Regions from separate parts of the Psychrobacter muriicola 2pS genome, predicted to be linked through region 3. Evidence: predicted binding sites of a transcription regulator. Region 3 holds the regulator's gene; each other region holds the start of a gene.
The links. The regulator PhoB, encoded in region 3, activates phosphate uptake and scavenging genes when phosphate is short. The targets are predictions, from matches to a motif close to TGTCATNAANCTGTCATAA.
Positions count from the first base shown of each region.

Region 1: a site for PhoB is predicted at 2,032-2,050, ahead of JMX93_RS04125 (porin). Genes of this name have one in related genera too.
Region 2: a site for PhoB is predicted at 2,291-2,309, ahead of JMX93_RS02040 (inorganic phosphate transporter). Genes of this name have one in related genera too.
Region 4: a site for PhoB is predicted at 1,723-1,741, ahead of pstS (phosphate ABC transporter substrate-binding protein PstS). Genes of this name have one in related genera too.

Region 1 covers NZ_CAJHBC010000002.1:399,664-404,176, forward strand. Annotated here, with positions in the region: gene JMX93_RS04120 (malate synthase G) at 1-1,408, shown strand, start outside; gene JMX93_RS04125 (porin) at 2,188-3,246, shown strand; gene pyrG (CTP synthase) at 3,440-4,513, shown strand, end outside.
Region 2 covers NZ_CAJHBC010000001.1:488,203-492,715, reverse strand. Annotated here, with positions in the region: gene JMX93_RS02045 (ATPase) at 29-1,714, shown strand; gene JMX93_RS02040 (inorganic phosphate transporter) at 2,342-3,949, shown strand; gene JMX93_RS02035 (aminotransferase class I/II-fold pyridoxal phosphate-dependent enzyme) at 4,135-4,513, opposite strand, start outside.
Region 3 covers NZ_CAJHBC010000011.1:33,567-38,079, reverse strand. Annotated here, with positions in the region: gene asd (archaetidylserine decarboxylase) at 21-857, opposite strand; gene dtd (D-aminoacyl-tRNA deacylase) at 970-1,425, shown strand; gene phoB (phosphate regulon transcriptional regulator PhoB) at 1,582-2,286, shown strand; gene phoR (phosphate regulon sensor histidine kinase PhoR) at 2,367-3,470, shown strand; gene JMX93_RS12945 (M23 family metallopeptidase) at 3,467-4,069, opposite strand; gene JMX93_RS12940 (3'-5' exonuclease) at 4,265-4,513, shown strand, end outside.
Region 4 covers NZ_CAJHBC010000006.1:116,188-120,700, forward strand. Annotated here, with positions in the region: gene thiC (phosphomethylpyrimidine synthase ThiC) at 1-1,128, opposite strand, end outside; TPP riboswitch at 1,377-1,521, opposite strand; gene pstS (phosphate ABC transporter substrate-binding protein PstS) at 1,814-2,986, shown strand; gene pstC (phosphate ABC transporter permease subunit PstC) at 3,207-4,160, shown strand; gene pstA (phosphate ABC transporter permease PstA) at 4,222-4,513, shown strand, end outside.

The sequences.
Region 1 (4,513 bases), on a different contig from region 3:
CAAAGATGTGCTACTAGAGTCAGCCATTACGGCGATCCAAGATTGTGAAGACTCAATCGCTGCTGTTGATGCAGAAGAAAAAGTGGAAGTGTATCGCAATTGGCTTGGTCTCATGAATGGTGACTTGCAAGAAACCTTTGAAAAAGGTGGCAAAACCCGCACACGTCAGCAAAATCCAGATCGTGAATACACCACTCCAGACGGTGGCAAGCTTATCCTGCCAGGTCGTTCATTACTGCTGATTCGTAACGTCGGTCACCTCATGCAAAACCCTGCAATATTGGTCGACTTGGGTGATGGTCAAGAACAAATATTCGAAGGCTTGATGGATGGTCTGATTACACCACTATTAACGCTCAATGACCTTAAAGGTAAAAATGAGCTATCGAATTCACGTAAAGGTTCAATGTATATCGTGAAGCCAAAAATGCATGGCCCTGAAGAAGTCAAAATGGCCAACGATTTATTCAATGCAGTAGAAGATTTATTAGGCTTAGAGCGTAATACCATCAAAATCGGTATCATGGATGAAGAGCGCCGTATGACGGTCAACTTAAAAGAAGCCATCCGCCAAGCGAAAGAGCGTGTTATTTTCATTAACACAGGTTTCTTAGATCGTACTGGTGATGAGATGCATACCAGCATGAATGCAGGCCCCTTTGTACCTAAGGGTGAGATGAAGTCACAAGCATGGCAGCCGGCCTACGAGCAGTGGAACGTTGATATCGGTTTAGAGACTGGTCTACAGGGTGTTGCTCAGATTGGTAAAGGCATGTGGGCGAAGCCTGATGAGATGAAAGAGATGATGGACACCAAAGCTGCCCATCCTAAGTCTGGTGCTAGTACTGCATGGGTACCATCACCGACAGGAGCAACCTTGCACAGTATGCACTATCATCAAGTAAGTGTTGCTGATGTTCAAGACAGCCTAAAATCACGTGAACGTGCCAGTTTAGACGACATTTTGACCATCCCCTTAGCAAAAAACACCAATTGGACAGACGAAGAGAAGCAGCAAGAGCTAGACAACAATGCTCAGGGCATCTTAGGGTACGTTGTACGTTGGGTAAATCAAGGCGTTGGTTGTTCTAAAGTACCGGATATCAATGATGTGGGTCTAATGGAGGATCGTGCTACCTTGCGTATCTCTAGCCAACATATTGCCAACTGGTTGCACCATGGCGTGGTTAGCGAGCAGCAAGTAATGGATACCATGAAACGTATGGCAAAAGTCGTTGATGAGCAAAATGCAGGGGATAGCGACTATCAGACGATGGCAGATAGCTTTGACCATTCTTATGCGTTCAAAGCGGCCTGTGATTTGGTATTTAAAGGTCGTGAGCAGCCAAGTGGCTATACTGAGCCATTACTGCATCAGGCACGCCTTGATCTCAAAGCAGGCTGCTAATATTACGCAGGTTAATATTAAAAGCAGGTTAATATTAAAAGCAGGTTAATATTAAGATAAGGCATGATGAATTTTGCCTTAGGATTCTTAAATGACTGACAGCAGCTTCTTTTTGGCTCATGTGCTTAATAAGAAGTCGGTAATGGGTGTTTACTTTAGTTACTATCAGCAAATATTTTTGACACAATAGCCGTGAGAACCGCTTTTTCTCTGCTTTTGTATCAATTTATCGATGCCAATTGTGACTGTCAGCATGCTATGAATGACATTTATTATTTTTTATTAGCCCTACTTATTCATTAATAAGTAGGGCTTTATTTCTGTGGATTAAAAAGTATTCGTTACGATAATTTCAAGTTCTTGGTAATTATATTAATCAATAATATCTTTATCTATTTGAGCAGGTAGGGATTTTTTCTGCGCAGACCTACATTCTATAGTAGATATAGTGTTCAACAAATACTGAGTTTAAAAATTGAAAAAATATGTTGCAAATTATGTCAAAGTTGTTATGCTTGTATTCGAAGTATGAGTTTGGTAACGGATGTTACGCAACGGAGCGATAAAGACCTAAGTTTACATGGCAGTTACTTTTTAATCCCAGTTATGTAAGTCATGGTTTTTTTCATCTTACTGTAATAGAACTTCGCCACACTTGTTTCTGACTAATCTCGGTAGCCAGTTACACATTATATCTTTGAGGATTTGTGACGATACCATTATGAGCACCAGCTAATAATAGCTAGCTTATTACTAAAATTGTAAAGTGGAGATACCCCATGAAAAAACTACTTTTAGCTACAGCAGTTGCTGCCCTATCTGTATCTGCAGCCAATGCAGCGCCGACTGTCTATGGTAAAGCATTCTTAGCTCTTGACTATGTCAATGCAGATTTCAATGCAACTGCGGCTGGTGAAGATTTCGATGAAAACACAGTAGAAATCAACTCTCATTCTTCACGTTTAGGCTTTAAAGGCTCTGAAGCCATGACTGCCAACACTGATGTGATCTATCAGTTAGAGTATGGCACAAGCATTGACGGTGATAATGATACTTTCTCTAACCGTGATACTTATCTTGGTGTTAATAACAAGCAATTCGGTGAGTTCCGTGTTGGTAAAAACCAATCTAGCCTAGACAAAATTAACAACGTTGTTGTTAACGAAGGTTATTGGGATAACATGGGTACTAACGACATGGAAGACGACGTTGTTGAAGCCTTAAACATGGCTGACAGTCGTCGTATCAATAGCTCAGCTATTTGGACTGCACCAAAATACAATAATCTACCATTAGAATTGTATGCTATGTATAGCTCTGATGATGATAACTTCAACAATGATGCTGGTTTTGGCGTTGCAATGATGTTTGACCAAGGTACAGGCTTCACTGCTGGTGTGGCTTATGACAAAGATCAGAACATTCAAGGTGATATCATCCGTGGTACTGCAACTGTAGACTTAGGTAAATACATCGCCGCTCCTGTAACACTTGGTGCGCTATATCAAGTAGCTGATTTTGATTATGCTCGTGATACTAAGAAAGAAAAAGGTTTAGTGGTTAGTGCTCAAATGGGTCTAAGTAACTTTGCTCGTCCAGCATCTGTATACGCACAATACAACAAAACTGATAACCTTAATGGTTGGAATGATGCTAATTCAGACCAAATCGTTGTTGGTGGCAAATACTTCTTTAAAGACAACATCATCATGCATGCCTATGCTGGTATGAACAATGCTGATGATCTTAAGAGTCTTGATGTAGATGGTGAGACTTTAGTTACTAGAGGCGATGCTGAAGTATTCGTAGTTGGTAGTGGTCTAGAATACAAATTCTAATCTAAGCATTAGAATCTGATTATAAAAACTCATCCTTCGGGGTGAGTTTTTTTGTTATGCCTATTTGAGTGGGTAGTACGTTATAATAGCTAGGTACTAAAAACTGAATGTTTCAAAGAGTTTGTGCTTTTGCCCTATATTTTTTGACGTATTTTTAGTAAAATCCTTCTTTACCAATTACCGACAGAGTACTATGACCAAGTTTATATTTGTGACCGGTGGGGTAGTGTCCTCACTAGGAAAAGGTATCACCGCAGCCTCTCTTGCAGCGGTCTTAGAAGCCCGTGGCGTGACCGTCACGATGACCAAGATGGATCCGTACATCAACGTCGATCCAGGTACGATGAGCCCATTCCAGCATGGCGAAGTATTCGTCACCGAAGATGGCGCAGAGACCGATTTAGATTTGGGTTACTATGAGCGCTTCTTACGCCATTCAAAAATGAGTAAGAGTAATAACTTCACTAGTGGTCGTATCTATCAAAACGTTCTAAATAAAGAGCGCCGTGGTGAGTATCTTGGTGGTACAGTACAGGTTATTCCACACATCACTGATGAAATTAAGAGTAAGATCTTAGCCAGTGGTGAAGGGTATGATATCGCTATTATTGAGATTGGCGGTACCGTTGGTGACATCGAATCGCTACCATTTATGGAAGCCGTACGCCAAATGCAAGTAGAGCTTGGCCGCAATAGAGCCATGCTGATGCATTTGACGCTAGTTCCCTACATTGCTAGTGCAGGCGAAACCAAAACCAAGCCAACGCAGCACTCAGTAAAAGAGCTGCGTTCTATCGGATTGCAGCCTGATATATTGATTTGCCGCTCTGATCACCACATCTCGCCAGACAACCGTCGCAAAATAGCGCTGTTCACTAATGTGGAAGAGCGTGCGGTTATTATGTGTGAGGACGCCCAAAGTATTTATCAAATACCACGTACGCTTCATGAACAGGATCTTGATGATTTGATCTGTGAGCGTTTTGGTTTAGATGTACCAGAAGCAGATTTAAGTGATTGGGATAAAGTGGTTGAAGCTCAGCTTAATCCTGAAATGACTCTCACGGTGGCGATGGTTGGTAAATACGTCGAGTTACCTGATGCTTATAAGTCGATCAACGAAGCACTGCTGCATGCTGGCATCACTCATAAAGCTGATGTCAAGATTGACTATGTTGATGCTGAGCGTCTAGAAGACGATGACAGCTTATTGGCGCAGTTACACAATGCTGATGCCATCCTAGTACCAGGTGGTTTTGGTGAGCGC
Region 2 (4,513 bases), on a different contig from region 3:
CGCTTTCAATCATAGGATGATGACAGTTATGAGTAAAAATAATAATACGACTGCACCTAACGCACCACAAGCAGTCAGTGCACAATTTAGTGAGCAGATTGTCGATGAGCGCTTAACCCCTAATCCCCTGAGTCACTTTTCTATGGATAAGGATGCGCTTAGATTGGCACTGGTCACGGCCCAATATGCCCTACGAGCAACGCGCCAACAGACGCCGCCAACCCTCAATAAACCAACAGGGCTGTTGGTGTTGGTCAATGGTATGGAGCAGGCAGGCAAGGGCACTGCTGTTAAACAATTGCGCCAATGGGTAGATCCTCGGCTACTCAAGGTTGAGGCAACCATTGGTGATTGTCCTTTAGCGTATCAGCCGATTTGGCAGGTACATACCAAGGCGCTACCCCGTCATGGCGATGTGATGGTTTATTTTGGTAACTGGTATGCTGACTTGCTTTATAACGTCATGCGTCTGGCAACGTCAGCCAGTAACGACGATAAGAAACCGTCAAAAAATTCAAAATCAAAAGATAAAAAATCAGTCAACGACAAGGTATTACCGATTGCGCAATGGCAAGCGTATTTGCAGCAGCAGCTTCTTAAGCTGCAAGCATTTGAACAAGACCTAGTCGCCAATCAAACCCGACTGCTTAAATGCTGGTTCCATGTTGATATTGAAACGTTACAGGAGCGGTTAAAGAACGGTGAAGCCGATCCGAAATTTTTGTATCAAATTGATTGGAATAGTAAAAAAGTTGTCGAAACCTTTAATGAAGTGGCTACCATTCTGCTACGCCAACAAGATGACTGGATCATCATTGATGGTGATGACAAGTCAGATGCTGCTGACCAATTCTGCCATGAAGTGCTACAAGCGATGCAAACCGCGCTAGCAAGTAGTAACATCAATACCGAAAAAACCTCTGATAAATCAGAGACTAAGAAGCAAGCCAAGCAAGCATTCAAATCAGCAAAGTTTGAACCTGTAAAAATTCCTAAATTTTTAATAGACATTGATGATGCAGATATTGATAAGTCGGACTACCGTGATGCGTTAGCAGAAAAACAAGCGCGCCTTGCGCAGTTGCTACGTGCGCGCAAAGGTCGCCATATCGTCTTTGCCTTTGAAGGGATGGATGCTGCAGGCAAAGGTGGCGCGATTAAAAGGTTGGTTGCGCCGCTCGACCCACGCGAGTATCAAATTTATAATATCAGTGCGCCAATGTTGTATGAACTTCAACATCCTTATCTATGGCGTTTTTGGACCAAACTACCAAACGAGCAAACCGACCGTATTAGCCGTATCGCCATTTTTGATCGAACTTGGTATGGACGTGTTTTGGTTGAGCGTATTGAGGGGTTTGCTACTGATGATGAATGGCAGCGTGCTTACGACGAAATCAATCGTTTTGAGGCGGATCTAGCCGCGGCAGGAACAATCGTTATCAAATACTGGTTGGCTATCGATAAAAAAGAACAACTTAAACGTTTTGAAGCTCGTCAGGAGACACCGCACAAGCAATTTAAACTGACGGACGATGACTGGCGCAACCGTAAAAAGTGGTCTGAATACGTACAATCTGCGGCTGATATGCTGGCACGTACCGATACAGAGCACGCACCGTGGTGCGTCATCGCGACCAATGAAAAACGTCAAGCGCGTTTGGATGTTTTAGATCATGCGATTAAGCAATTATTAGCAGTATGTAGCAGCTAATACATGATTGTTGGATAAATTAGGGGCGCTGGTTATAAAGCGCCATAAGTATGTATTTAACGTTAAAGGTATCCATGCAAAAAGAGTATAATCGACCATTGCATAAGGATGTTATCTGATTCAGATGCTGGCAGTTACAAATCTTGCAATATCATCATGCATTATGTGCATATATTTAATATAATAGGCGCGCAATAGCTTCTGCTATGCACGAAACTCACTGAGTGAGTAGAGTGTTTTTTATTCTTTGACACAGATATGTTAATAACTCTAGCACAGTTTTTTACAATTGCAGTTATTAACACCAAAGTTATCACTACGACATATCTAAGCCGCAAGATGCTGTAATCAGAGGATTTGGCAATATCACTTGCGGCTTTGTGACATATTGAGTGATGTGTTTTACCTTATTTACTGCCTTTATGCAAAATCACATATGATTAAGTAAAGGTAAGCGCTAGGATAGTTCATCAAAATAGCAGTAAGAAAAACCGTTTTTTAGCAAGCATGTTGCGTGTTTTATATACGCTATATTAATGTTAGAAGCTAACATTAGCATCATTAATAGTCGCGCAATGTCATTAACCGCATATAATTTCAATCAGCTTACGCAGGACGTATCAACGTATGGGTATTAGCAGCAGTTCTACAGAGCCAGTCAAATCAGTCGGCTCTATGAGAATAAATCTATTTTTTGCCATTTTACTGATTGCGATGACCGCCTACTTTTTGTGGTGGGGTCTAGATTACACGATGCGTCAGCAGACGACGCTATTTATTGTAGCTACCGCTTTTGGTGTCTTTATGGCATTCAATATTGGTGGTAATGATGTCGCCAACTCCTTTGGTACCTCAGTGGGTGCAGGGACGTTGACCATTCCGCAAGCATTGGGCATCGCAGCGATATTTGAAGTGTCGGGAGCCGTACTGGCAGGTGGTGAAGTAACCGATACCATTCGGAGCGGCATTGTCGATCTAGATGGTCTTTCAGTAACGCCCAACCAGTTCATTTATGTCATGCTGTCAGCGCTCATCGCTGCCGCATTCTGGCTATTATTTGCCACCAAAAAGGGTCTGCCCGTTTCGACCACTCACGCCATTATTGGCGGCGTTGTTGGTAGCTCTATTGTATTGGGTATCACGTTAGGTGGTACCGAAATGGCATTATCAACGGTGAATTGGGGTACGATTGGCACCATCGCGATTTCTTGGGTATTATCACCGCTATTGGGCGGCGTTTTATCCTATTTATTATATGGACAGATTAAGAAAAACATCATTGAATATAATGATAAAACAGAGGCGCATATTGCGACTTTGAAAGCCGACAAAAAAACCTTAAAACAAAACCATAAAGAATTTTTGGATGGTCTAACAGAATCAGAACAGCTGGCCTATACGTCAGCGATGTTACGTGATCAAGAAATTTACAAAGATGATGATTGCGTCGTTGAAGACTTAGAAACCGATTATTACAAGCAGCTTTATGAAATTGAAAACGAGCGCAGCAACCTTGATACCCTAAAAGCATTGAAGCAATGGGTACCTATCATTGCGGCTGCTGGTGGCGCGGTCATGGCTTCTTTGGTCATCTTTAAGGGTTTAAAGAATGTCAATAATGGCATGACGACGCTGCAAGGCTTTTTAATCATGGGTATGATCGCGGCGCTGGTGTGGCTTGCGACCTTTATCTATACGAAGAGTATCCGTGGTAAGCATAAAGAGGATTTGACCAAAGCAACGTTTATTATGTTTAGCTGGATGCAGGTCTTTACCGCCTCCGCTTTTGCCTTTAGTCATGGCTCAAATGATATTGCCAACGCGGTTGGTCCTTTTGCTGCGATTATGGATGTTATTCGTACCAATAGCATTGCCACCGAAGCCGCCGTACCACCTGCGGTGATGTTGACCTTTGGTGTTGCGCTTATCGTCGGTCTTTGGTTCATCGGTAAAGAAGTCATTCAAACGGTCGGTACCAATTTGGCAAAAATGCATCCAGCTTCTGGATTTTCAGCTGAATTGGCTGCTGCTGCAGTGGTGATGGGGGCGTCTACTATGGGGCTGCCAGTCTCAAGTACACACACCTTAGTTGGCGCGGTACTTGGCATCGGTATTGTCAATAGAGATACCAATTGGGCACTGATGAAACCTATCGGTTTAGCATGGGTGATCACTCTCCCTGCCGCGGCGGCAATGTCTGCTATTAGCTACATTTTGTTAATCAATATTTTTTAAAATAGCACGATTAAAGCCATGTTTTAAAGTAGTGTTTTTTAAAATTAAAGCGGTATAGTTGTTCAATAAGACTTTGATAGCGAGATTTAATTGTTTTATTGAACAACACAAAAAACGCTTATCAGCATCACGCCGATAAGCGTTTTTTTATGTCAAAGTAAAATTCAATTTAAACAAAGTGAATTCTATTCGGTACCAAATTGCTTGCGTTTTTTGGCAAAAAAGCGATCTAAGCGGTCCATGGCATCCTCTAAATCATGTAAGTTTGGCAAAAATACCAAGCGAAAGTGATCTGGCTTATCCCAGTTAAAGCCTGTTCCTTGCACCATTAAGACATTTTCTTCAACAAGCAAATCCATCATAAATGCCATATCATCTTCGATAGGGTAAATGTCAGGATCCATCTTTGGAAAGCAATAAAACGCGCCTTGCGGCATGGTACAAGAGATACCTTTGATAGCATTAAGTCGTGACACGGCCATTTCACGCTGCTTATATAAGCGTCCGCGTTCTGACGTTAGGTCTTTCATGCTTTGATAGCCACCCATTGCCGTTTGAATGGCA
Region 3 (4,513 bases):
TGAGTCGTTAAATCGTTTGCCTATTGAGTGTTAGCGACACCCAGTAGTTGTCCCATTTTTACAACACTATTGGCCTTCATACTGTCTTGCCAATTGGCTTTTGCGCCTTTTGGCAGTATCACAATAGCGGTTGAGCCTAAATAAAAACGACCCAGCTCATCGCCTTTTTCAAAGCTCATGTTGTGCTCAGCTTCTTGAATATCATCAGTGCGGGCAATCTTACCGGTCGCCACCGTTTCGATACCAGCAACAATCATCGCCCCAACCATCACAACCGCTGCTTTGCCATATTCTGTATCAAATAAACAAACCAAGCGTTCATTACGCGCAAATAAGTCCGGCACGTTCGCCGCCGTCGTATTGTTGACAGAAAACAGCGTACCCGGTACATAACGGGTTTTGGTCAAAGTACCAGCGAAGGGCATATGTACACGGTGATAGTTACTAGGGGCAAGATACACCGTCGCAAAACTCCCATCCGCAAAATAGCGACCATCTTCACTGTCAGCAAGCAGTTGGCCAACGTCATAATAGCGACCTTTCGCTTGGAGCAATTTATGGTCGTCAATTTGACCCAATTGCGAGATAATACCATCGGCAGGACTGACGATACCATGAGTAGTCATGTCGATAGGACGTGCGTCTTCTTTTAGCTCACGAGTAAAAAAATCATTAAAGCTCTCATAGGCGTTGAGACTTTGGCGCTCATACTCGTCCAAGCTGACGTTGTAAGCTTTGGCAAAGCTACGGATAAACGTGCGTTTAACATAAGGGTGGCGGCTAGCAGCTAGACGCCCAGCAACTTTACTCAGTTGCTGCTGCGGGACAAGCTGTTGTAAAGTAGTGAATACATTCATAATGAGGCTACCAAAATAGGGTGTGATGTAATAATTAATAAGCAAGCGAATGGCTGTATTTTATCATGGACAGCGTCTTATTGTATGAGCATAATTGGTAAGGAATCCGTAAATGAAAGCACTTATACAGCGCGTACGCGGTGCTAGTGTCACCGTCGATGCGCAGTGTGTTGGTATGATTGAGCAAGGCATATTGGCTTATATTGGTTTGGGGCCTGATGACGATCTAAAAAGCGCTCAGCGAATGGTGGATAAAATCCTCACCTATCGTATTTTTGACAATGATGATGATCCTGCCAAGTACGGCAAGCTGGATAAAAATGTCCAGCAAGTTGGTGGTGGATTATTATTGGTATCACAGTTTACGCTAATGGCAAAAACAGACAAGGGTCGTCGCCCGGACTTTGGCGGTGCGATGGCGCCCGATGCGGCTCAAGCATTGTTTGCGCAATTGGTTGTCTATGCCAACACGCAACATCCAAACGTGGCAACTGGTCAGTTTGGCGCTGATATGCAAGTGTCGAGCGTCAATGACGGGCCGCTAAACTTTTTATTAGAAGTGAATTAAGTGAACTAAATACTAGCCGTCACGAGAAATATGAATAGCTTAAAAGTTGAATGTCATTAAACTGTCATAATTACCCCGTTTAATAGGGAGCAGCAGGCGAGCATTTATCGCCTTTTTTGTCAGCCAAATGTGGTCCTCTAACACTGAGAATGCCGTATGTATAATGAGCAAATTTTGATTGTTGAAGATGAACCTGCGATTCGTGAAATGATCGTCATGACGCTAGAGATGGCGGGTTTTGATAGTTTGCAGGCAGCGGATGTATCTGAGGCGCACCAACAAGTGGTCGATCACCGCCCTGCGCTGATTTTGCTAGATTGGATGCTGCCCGGAGATAAAAGCGGCATTGATTTTTGTCGGTTGCTAAAAAACGATGAGCTACTCGCTGAGATACCAGTCATTATGTTGACAGCCAAAAGTGAAGAGGACAGCAAGGTGCATGGCCTCGATGCTGGTGCTGATGATTATATGACCAAGCCTTTTTCGACACGTGAGTTGATATCCAGAATCAAAGCAGTATTGCGGCGTAGTAACGCGCTCAGTAGCGATAAACCTATCGAAATCGGCAAGCTGAGCCTTGATCCCAAAAGTCAGCGGGTGACAGCGGCTGGTAAAGTGGTTGATGTCGGACCTACGGAGTATCGATTATTGGCATTTTTCATGAGTCATCCAGAGCGTGCCTATACGCGAACGCAGCTGCTGGACCAAGTATGGGGCGGTAATGTATATATCGAAGATAGAACCATTGATGTTCATATCAAACGATTGCGGACATTACTACGACCGCATCAATGTGATACGTTGATACAGACAGTGCGTGGGACAGGCTATCGATTTTCTAGCTTTATTGAACCAATTTGACTGACGGTTTTTATTCGCTATAAAAGCAGCATGTTAATCGCAGCACAGTGAAAAACAGCGAATAGTGATAAGGATGATGAATGAACACCCTAATATCGGCTCAAGGCGACCAACAAGATAAATCGGTGCTGGCGACTCAGCAGAATACAACGGATCAACTCAAAAAAATTAGGAGCGCACTACGCGCATTGCGTGATGCAGTGGTTTTGCTCAATGACAATGATGGGCTTGAATGGTGGAATCAGGCTGCCGAAGATTTATTGTTGTTACAGTTGTCAGATAAAGGTAAGTGCATTTTTGACTTTATTAGCGCGCCTGAATTTCGTCAGTACTATCAGGCGACAACGAACTCTAATGATGAGGTTCAGGATAGTGTGCACATTGTCTCGTGGCGTGAGCCCAAGCGTTATCTAAAGTGTGAGCTCACGCCTTTTGGTGATGAGAAGCTGCTTATCATTTATGATGTGACGCGCTTGCATCATTTGGAGGAGATGCGCCGCGACTTTGTGGCGAATGTCTCGCATGAGTTACGCACACCATTGACCGTAATGATGGGCTATCTGGAAAATTTTTCGGATCAGCCAGATATGCCGCCGCATTGGAAGCGCGGGTTTGAGCTGATGAGCCAACAGACTGCGCGTATGAATAGAATTGTGAATGACTTATTGCTGTTATCTCGCATCGAAATCGAAGAAACCCACGAGCTCAACTATATTGATATGACCAGACTGCTGACCCATGTCTATGATGATGCGCAAGCGTATAACCAAGAATATGGGCATACCATTCACTTGCAGATAGACACTTATGACGGACTGTATGGCTCAGAGATGTATCTAAATAGTGCGCTCTCTAATCTGGTGATTAATGCTATCAAATACACGCCCAAGGGCGGTAATATCGCCATTAGCTGGACAAGAACATCAGAAGGTTGTCGATTTGCCGTTGAAGATAACGGTATTGGTATTGCGCCTGAGCATATCGCACGGTTAACAGAGCGTTTTTATCGTATTGATAAAGGTCGTAGTCGGGCGACTGGCGGTACAGGGTTAGGTTTGGCAATCGTTAAACACGTCTTATATCAGCATGAGGCTAATCTGCAAATTGAATCAGTAGAGGGGGTGGGCTCGACGTTCAGTATGGTATTTCCAGCAGCCCACGTTAGATCAGCTGCGATACCTTAATTTTTTTGTAAAAGTGGATAGGGGTTCACTGCACTGCCGCTGATATAAATACCGTAATGCACATGTGGTGGCGTGCCTTTTGCATTACCACTGTCGCCGACATAGCCGATGACATCGCCAGCATCGACCCAGTCGTTCGGGCTAATATCTGCATAATCTTCTAAATGCGCATAATAATGACCTGCGCCGCCTGGTCCAACCACGACCACCACACGACCACCTAATGTATTCTCACCAACTTTGCTGACGATGCCTTGTGTTGTGGATTGTATCGGTGTGCCTCGTGCGGCAAAGATATCGATACCTTCATGACTGCGCCCTTGACTGCGTGCAGCGCCCCATGTATCTGTTAGATGTTGTTCTGGAAGTGGACTGGGTAAGCTGTTTTCCGTCGGTAGTTCTTGCTGTAATAAACTGAGCTGTTGCCATTTTGCCATCACAAATGACTGAGTTTGCTGGCTGATACTGGGTAAGAGCCTATCAAATACAAATAATAGCATCAACAATACAGCTGCCTTAATGAGCACACTGATTACACGATTTAAAAAGGTTGGCTTCTTCTTTGGTTTCGATTGCGGGTTATTGCCATCTGCTAGCATCGATCTCTCTTTAGTTTTTTGCATGGACTTCAATTGATATTATATAAGTGAAGTTGTCTATTCTTTGTATACCATTGTTATCTCTGGTTTTTACCCCCATAAATATAACGTTTCTTTTAAAGTTTACGTGTTTTTAAAACGTTATATAAAATACCAATGTTGCTATCTATTGTTGCTATCCATGGCTGAATCTTTATGACTGACACTGCGCTGATTATCGATACCGAAACCGACCAAGGTCGTGATCCGCGTCCGATTCAAGTGGCGACTATTAATGTGGTGACGGGTTTTGAGTGGATGAAGTACTTTAATAGTGGTCGTTCGATATCACCAGTCGTGATTAAAATTCACGGCATCACCGATGATGATGTTGCCGATCTTGAGCGCTTCGATTTAGAGGCGTTTGAGTTGCCGCAGTACTTGATCGGTCATAATGTCCGCTTT
Region 4 (4,513 bases), on a different contig from region 3:
CGCCATAATGGAGCCACCACGCGAGACGATACCGGTTAAGCGTCCGGCAGTCAGCGGCACATAGCGTAGTAGTACGCCAGCATGAATAGTGAAGTAATCAACACCTTGTTCGGCTTGCTCAATCAAGGTATCACGAAAGATTTCCCACGTTAAATCTTCTGCCACGCCATCGATTTTTTCGAGTGCCTGATAAATAGGGACGGTACCAATTGGTACTGGCGAGTTACGAATCAGCCATTCGCGGGTTTCGTGAATATGATTGCCAGTCGACAAATCCATGATGTTATCCGCACCCCAACGCGTGGCCCACGTCATTTTAGACACTTCTTCATCAATAGAAGAGCCGAGCGCTGAGTTACCAATATTTGCGTTGATTTTCACCAAGAAATTGCGCCCAATAATCATTGGCTCAGATTCTGGATGGTTAATGTTATTGGGAATAATCGCTCGCCCAGCAGCTACTTCATCACGGACAAACTCAGGAGTGATAACCGTCGGCGTATTAGCACCAAAGTTTTCACCATCGTGTTGACGCATATCGGTCAGCTCATGCTGCTTTTGCGTTTCGCGAATGGCGATGTATTCCATTTCTGGGGTGATAATACCTTGTCGGGCATAGTGCAATTGGGTGACGTTACCTACCTTCCCATCAACAGTTTTAGCACGGCGAGGTTTGTCGATATGGGCAAAGCGCAGATTAGCGGTACTGATATCACGGGCACGTGCTAGCCCATAATCGCTTGATAATCCTGCTAACTGTTCCGTATCGCCACGCTCATTTATCCAACCTTCACGCAGCTTTGGTAAGCCTTTTGTCAAATCAATCTCGACGTTGGGGTCTGTATAAACGCCAGAGGTGTCATAAACATAAAACGGCGGATTTTGCTCCCATTCGCTCTCAGGAACGCCTTGTATAGGAGTAGGGTCAAGAGTGATTTCACGCATGGGTACTTGAATATCAGGACGTGAGCCTTCGATATAGACTTTACGGGAGGCGGGGAGAATGCGGTGTAAGTCGCGAGCGTCTTCTTCAAAGCGCGCATCACTGGCACTGCGGTGAGCAGGGGTTTTTAACGCATCTGTCTTAGAAGGTTTTTGAGAAGGAGAAGTGGCTAATAAAGTTGTCATATGCTGTCCTAGCGTGTTGGTTTTTGAATAAAAGCAACACCGCCAGTAGCTGCGGGGGTAGCATCTGTGATCCAGACAAATTCAGCTCATGAGCATCAGCCTACGACCAAAAAATATAGTCGCGGATGATGCTCATCAAACGTTGGACGCAGCTTTATATCAGTCTTCACTACTTAATAGTACATCACGCATATTAAGATAGTAATGAGGATAAAAAAGGCATTTCTGCACGTCCTTTGCCATAAATAACAAAGTGCTTAAGACTTCCCTGCGTCGGTACTAACCGCATCAGGTTCGGCGGGTGATCTCTCAGCGAATGTATAAAGGCGACTACTTTAATAAAGCAAGTTTAGTAAAGCGAGCCAATAATACACCGCACCCCGAGTCTGTCAGTGTTGTAAATCAACTCAATACTAACAAAGTTCTGCAATGAGGGCTAATGATATTTAGATGAAAATATCAGGCGTTGAGTTTGATGTTCGATATATTTATGTGAACGACTTTGGAGTACCAGTGATTGAAATCACTTGATATTACTGGGTTTTAGAATACTTATCTAAATATTATGTAAAGCGAATGAAAGATTCCAGAGGTTGTCATTAAACTGTCATAAAGATTTGGCAAGATAGCACGCATATCACAAACAAATACTTTTTGTATCGTTGTTAAACTTTAGGAGTCCTACATGCGTTATTCGTTATTAGCAGTGGCCGTTAGTTGTACATTAATGCTTACGGCATGTAATAAATCGACTGAAACGACAGAGCCAGCTGCTGATACTAGCAGTAGTGCCGCTACCACGGCTGAAACAACCACTCAGAATCAGGCAACGCCTTCTGCTGACACCGGTTTCAAATCTGCTGAAAATATCGCAATGAATATCACGGGTGCAGGTGCATCGTTCCCGCAGCCTATCTATGCCAAATGGTCTTACGACTATAACGCTGCTACCGGTGGCCAAGTCAATTACCAGTCGATTGGTTCTTCTGGTGGTATCAAACAGATTCAATCAAAGACAGTCGACTTTGGTGCTTCTGATGCACCGATGACGCCTGAAGAGCTAGACGAAGCGGGCTTGATTCAGTTTCCGACGGTCATCGGCGGCGTTGTTCCAATCGTCAACATTGACGGTGTCGAGCCGGGCGCGTTGAAATTAGACGGTGCAATGTTAGCAGACATCTATCTGGGTAAAATCAGTAACTGGAATGATCCTGCGATCAAAGCCATGAACCCAGACTTAACCTTACCTGATGCTGCTATTACTACCGTATTCCGCTCAGATGGTTCAGGTACGACGTTTAACTTCACGGATTATCTTGCCAAGGTTTCACCAGATTGGAAAGACACTGTTGGCGTTGATAAAACCGTTAAGTGGCCAACGTCTGCGACTGGTGCAGGTGGTAAAGGTAACGAAGGCGTTTCAAGCTACGTCAACCGTATGAAAAACTCTATCGGCTATGTTGAGTATGCGTACGCTAAGCAAAACAATATGTCACATACGGCATTGAAAAACGCAGCGGGCAACGTTGTTCAGCCATCTGCTGAGACATTTGCAGCAGCTGGTGATATCGACTGGTCACAACAAGAAGGCTTTTATAAAGTCATCACTAACTCTGAGACGGATCAAGCATGGCCTATCGCTGCTGCTACTTTCATCTTAGTCCATAAACAACCAGAGAATCCTCAGCAAGTCGCTGGTGTATTGAACTTCTTTGATTGGGCTTATACCCAAGGTGATGATGATGCCATGGCGCTAGACTATGTCCCATTCTCTGATACGGCAGTAGCCTTATTTAAAGCAAAATGGAACGACGTAAAAGGTAGTGATGGACAGCCAGTTTATAAGCCTGCTCAGTAATCTATCTATGCTAGCTGTTGTTTCTCAATCTTTTTAATTTCCTCTTAAGCCACTATTCTCCGGTAGTGGTTTGAGAGGTTTTATCACAGCAAATTTGACCAAAAAACTAATTGCTCTATTTCACGATAACCATTAGTAATGATACAAGTTGCGTTTGCTGTCATAAAACGAAATAAACATTCTGGTTTTTTGAATTCACCCATTCAATGCTGAGACACTTATGACAGACTTAAGGTCCCAACTGGCTAAACAAAAACGTTACGACGCTTTATTTGTCAACTCTACCAAAGCGTTTGCCATACTCGTCCTCCTATCTTTAGGGGGCATTTTGGTGTCTCTTATTGTTGGGGCATGGCCGAGCATTCAAACGTTTGGTCTGGGGTTTTATACCAGTAATAATTGGGATACGGTCGCCAATGAGTATGGTGCATTAGCACCTATTTATGGCACCTTAGTGACGTCATTTATCGCCATTGCTATCGCAGTGCCAGTTAGTTTTGGTATCGCGATATTTTTGACTGAAATGTGCCCTAAGTTCCTTAAAAAACCGCTTGGCATTGCCATTGAACTATTGGCGGGTATTCCTTCTATCATTTATGGTATGTGGGGTTTGTTCGTATTTGCGCCTTTCTTTGGTGAGCACATTCAGCCATGGTTTATTGAGAATATTGGCCCTTTACCTATCATCGGTAAGCTTTTTACAGGCGCGCCCATGGGGCTAGGGATGTTCACAGCGTCTTTGGTACTTGCCATCATGATTATTCCTTTTATCGCGGCCACCATGCGTGATGTCTTTGCGGTTGTGCCAGATCTGCTTAAAGAATCCGCCTATGGTATGGGTGCGACGACGTGGGAAGTTATGTTCAAGATCATCCTGCCTTATACCAAAGCTGGTGTCGTTGGCGGTGTGATCTTAGGTCTTGGTCGTGCGCTGGGTGAGACCATGGCAGTGACCTTCTTAATCGGTAATGCGTTCAATATCAGTCCAAGCCTATTTACTTCGGGTGTGACCATTACCTCGGCATTGGCCAATGAGTTTGCCGAAGCATCGAGCGAGCTGCATTTGGCATCTTTACTACATCTAGGCTTAATCTTGTTTGTCATCACCTTCATCGTGCTGTCTTTGGCCAAACTAATGCTCATGCGCATGGATCACAAAGCAGGTAACCGATAAGTCTGAGAAGGACTTATTAGACCTTGATAGATATTGATAAAAGATACGGGAAATAAATAGTATGCCTGCGAACAATGTGATGAATGCGCCAATGTCTACGAAGCCAAGCAGTGCTGGGCGTTATAACAAAAGCCTATACAACAAGCGTCGCTGGACCAACAAGCTGGGTTTGGGCTTTGCCCTGTCAGCGATGGTTTTTGGCTTGTTTTGGTTGTCATGGATTTTGGTGACTTTGTTTGTTGAAGGCTTTCAAGGGATGGTGGAGTTGCCAATCTTTACCGCTGATACACCGCCGCCTATGAGCCCAGGTGGTTTACGCAATGCGATCGTTGGTTCGGTGATGTTGGCATTTT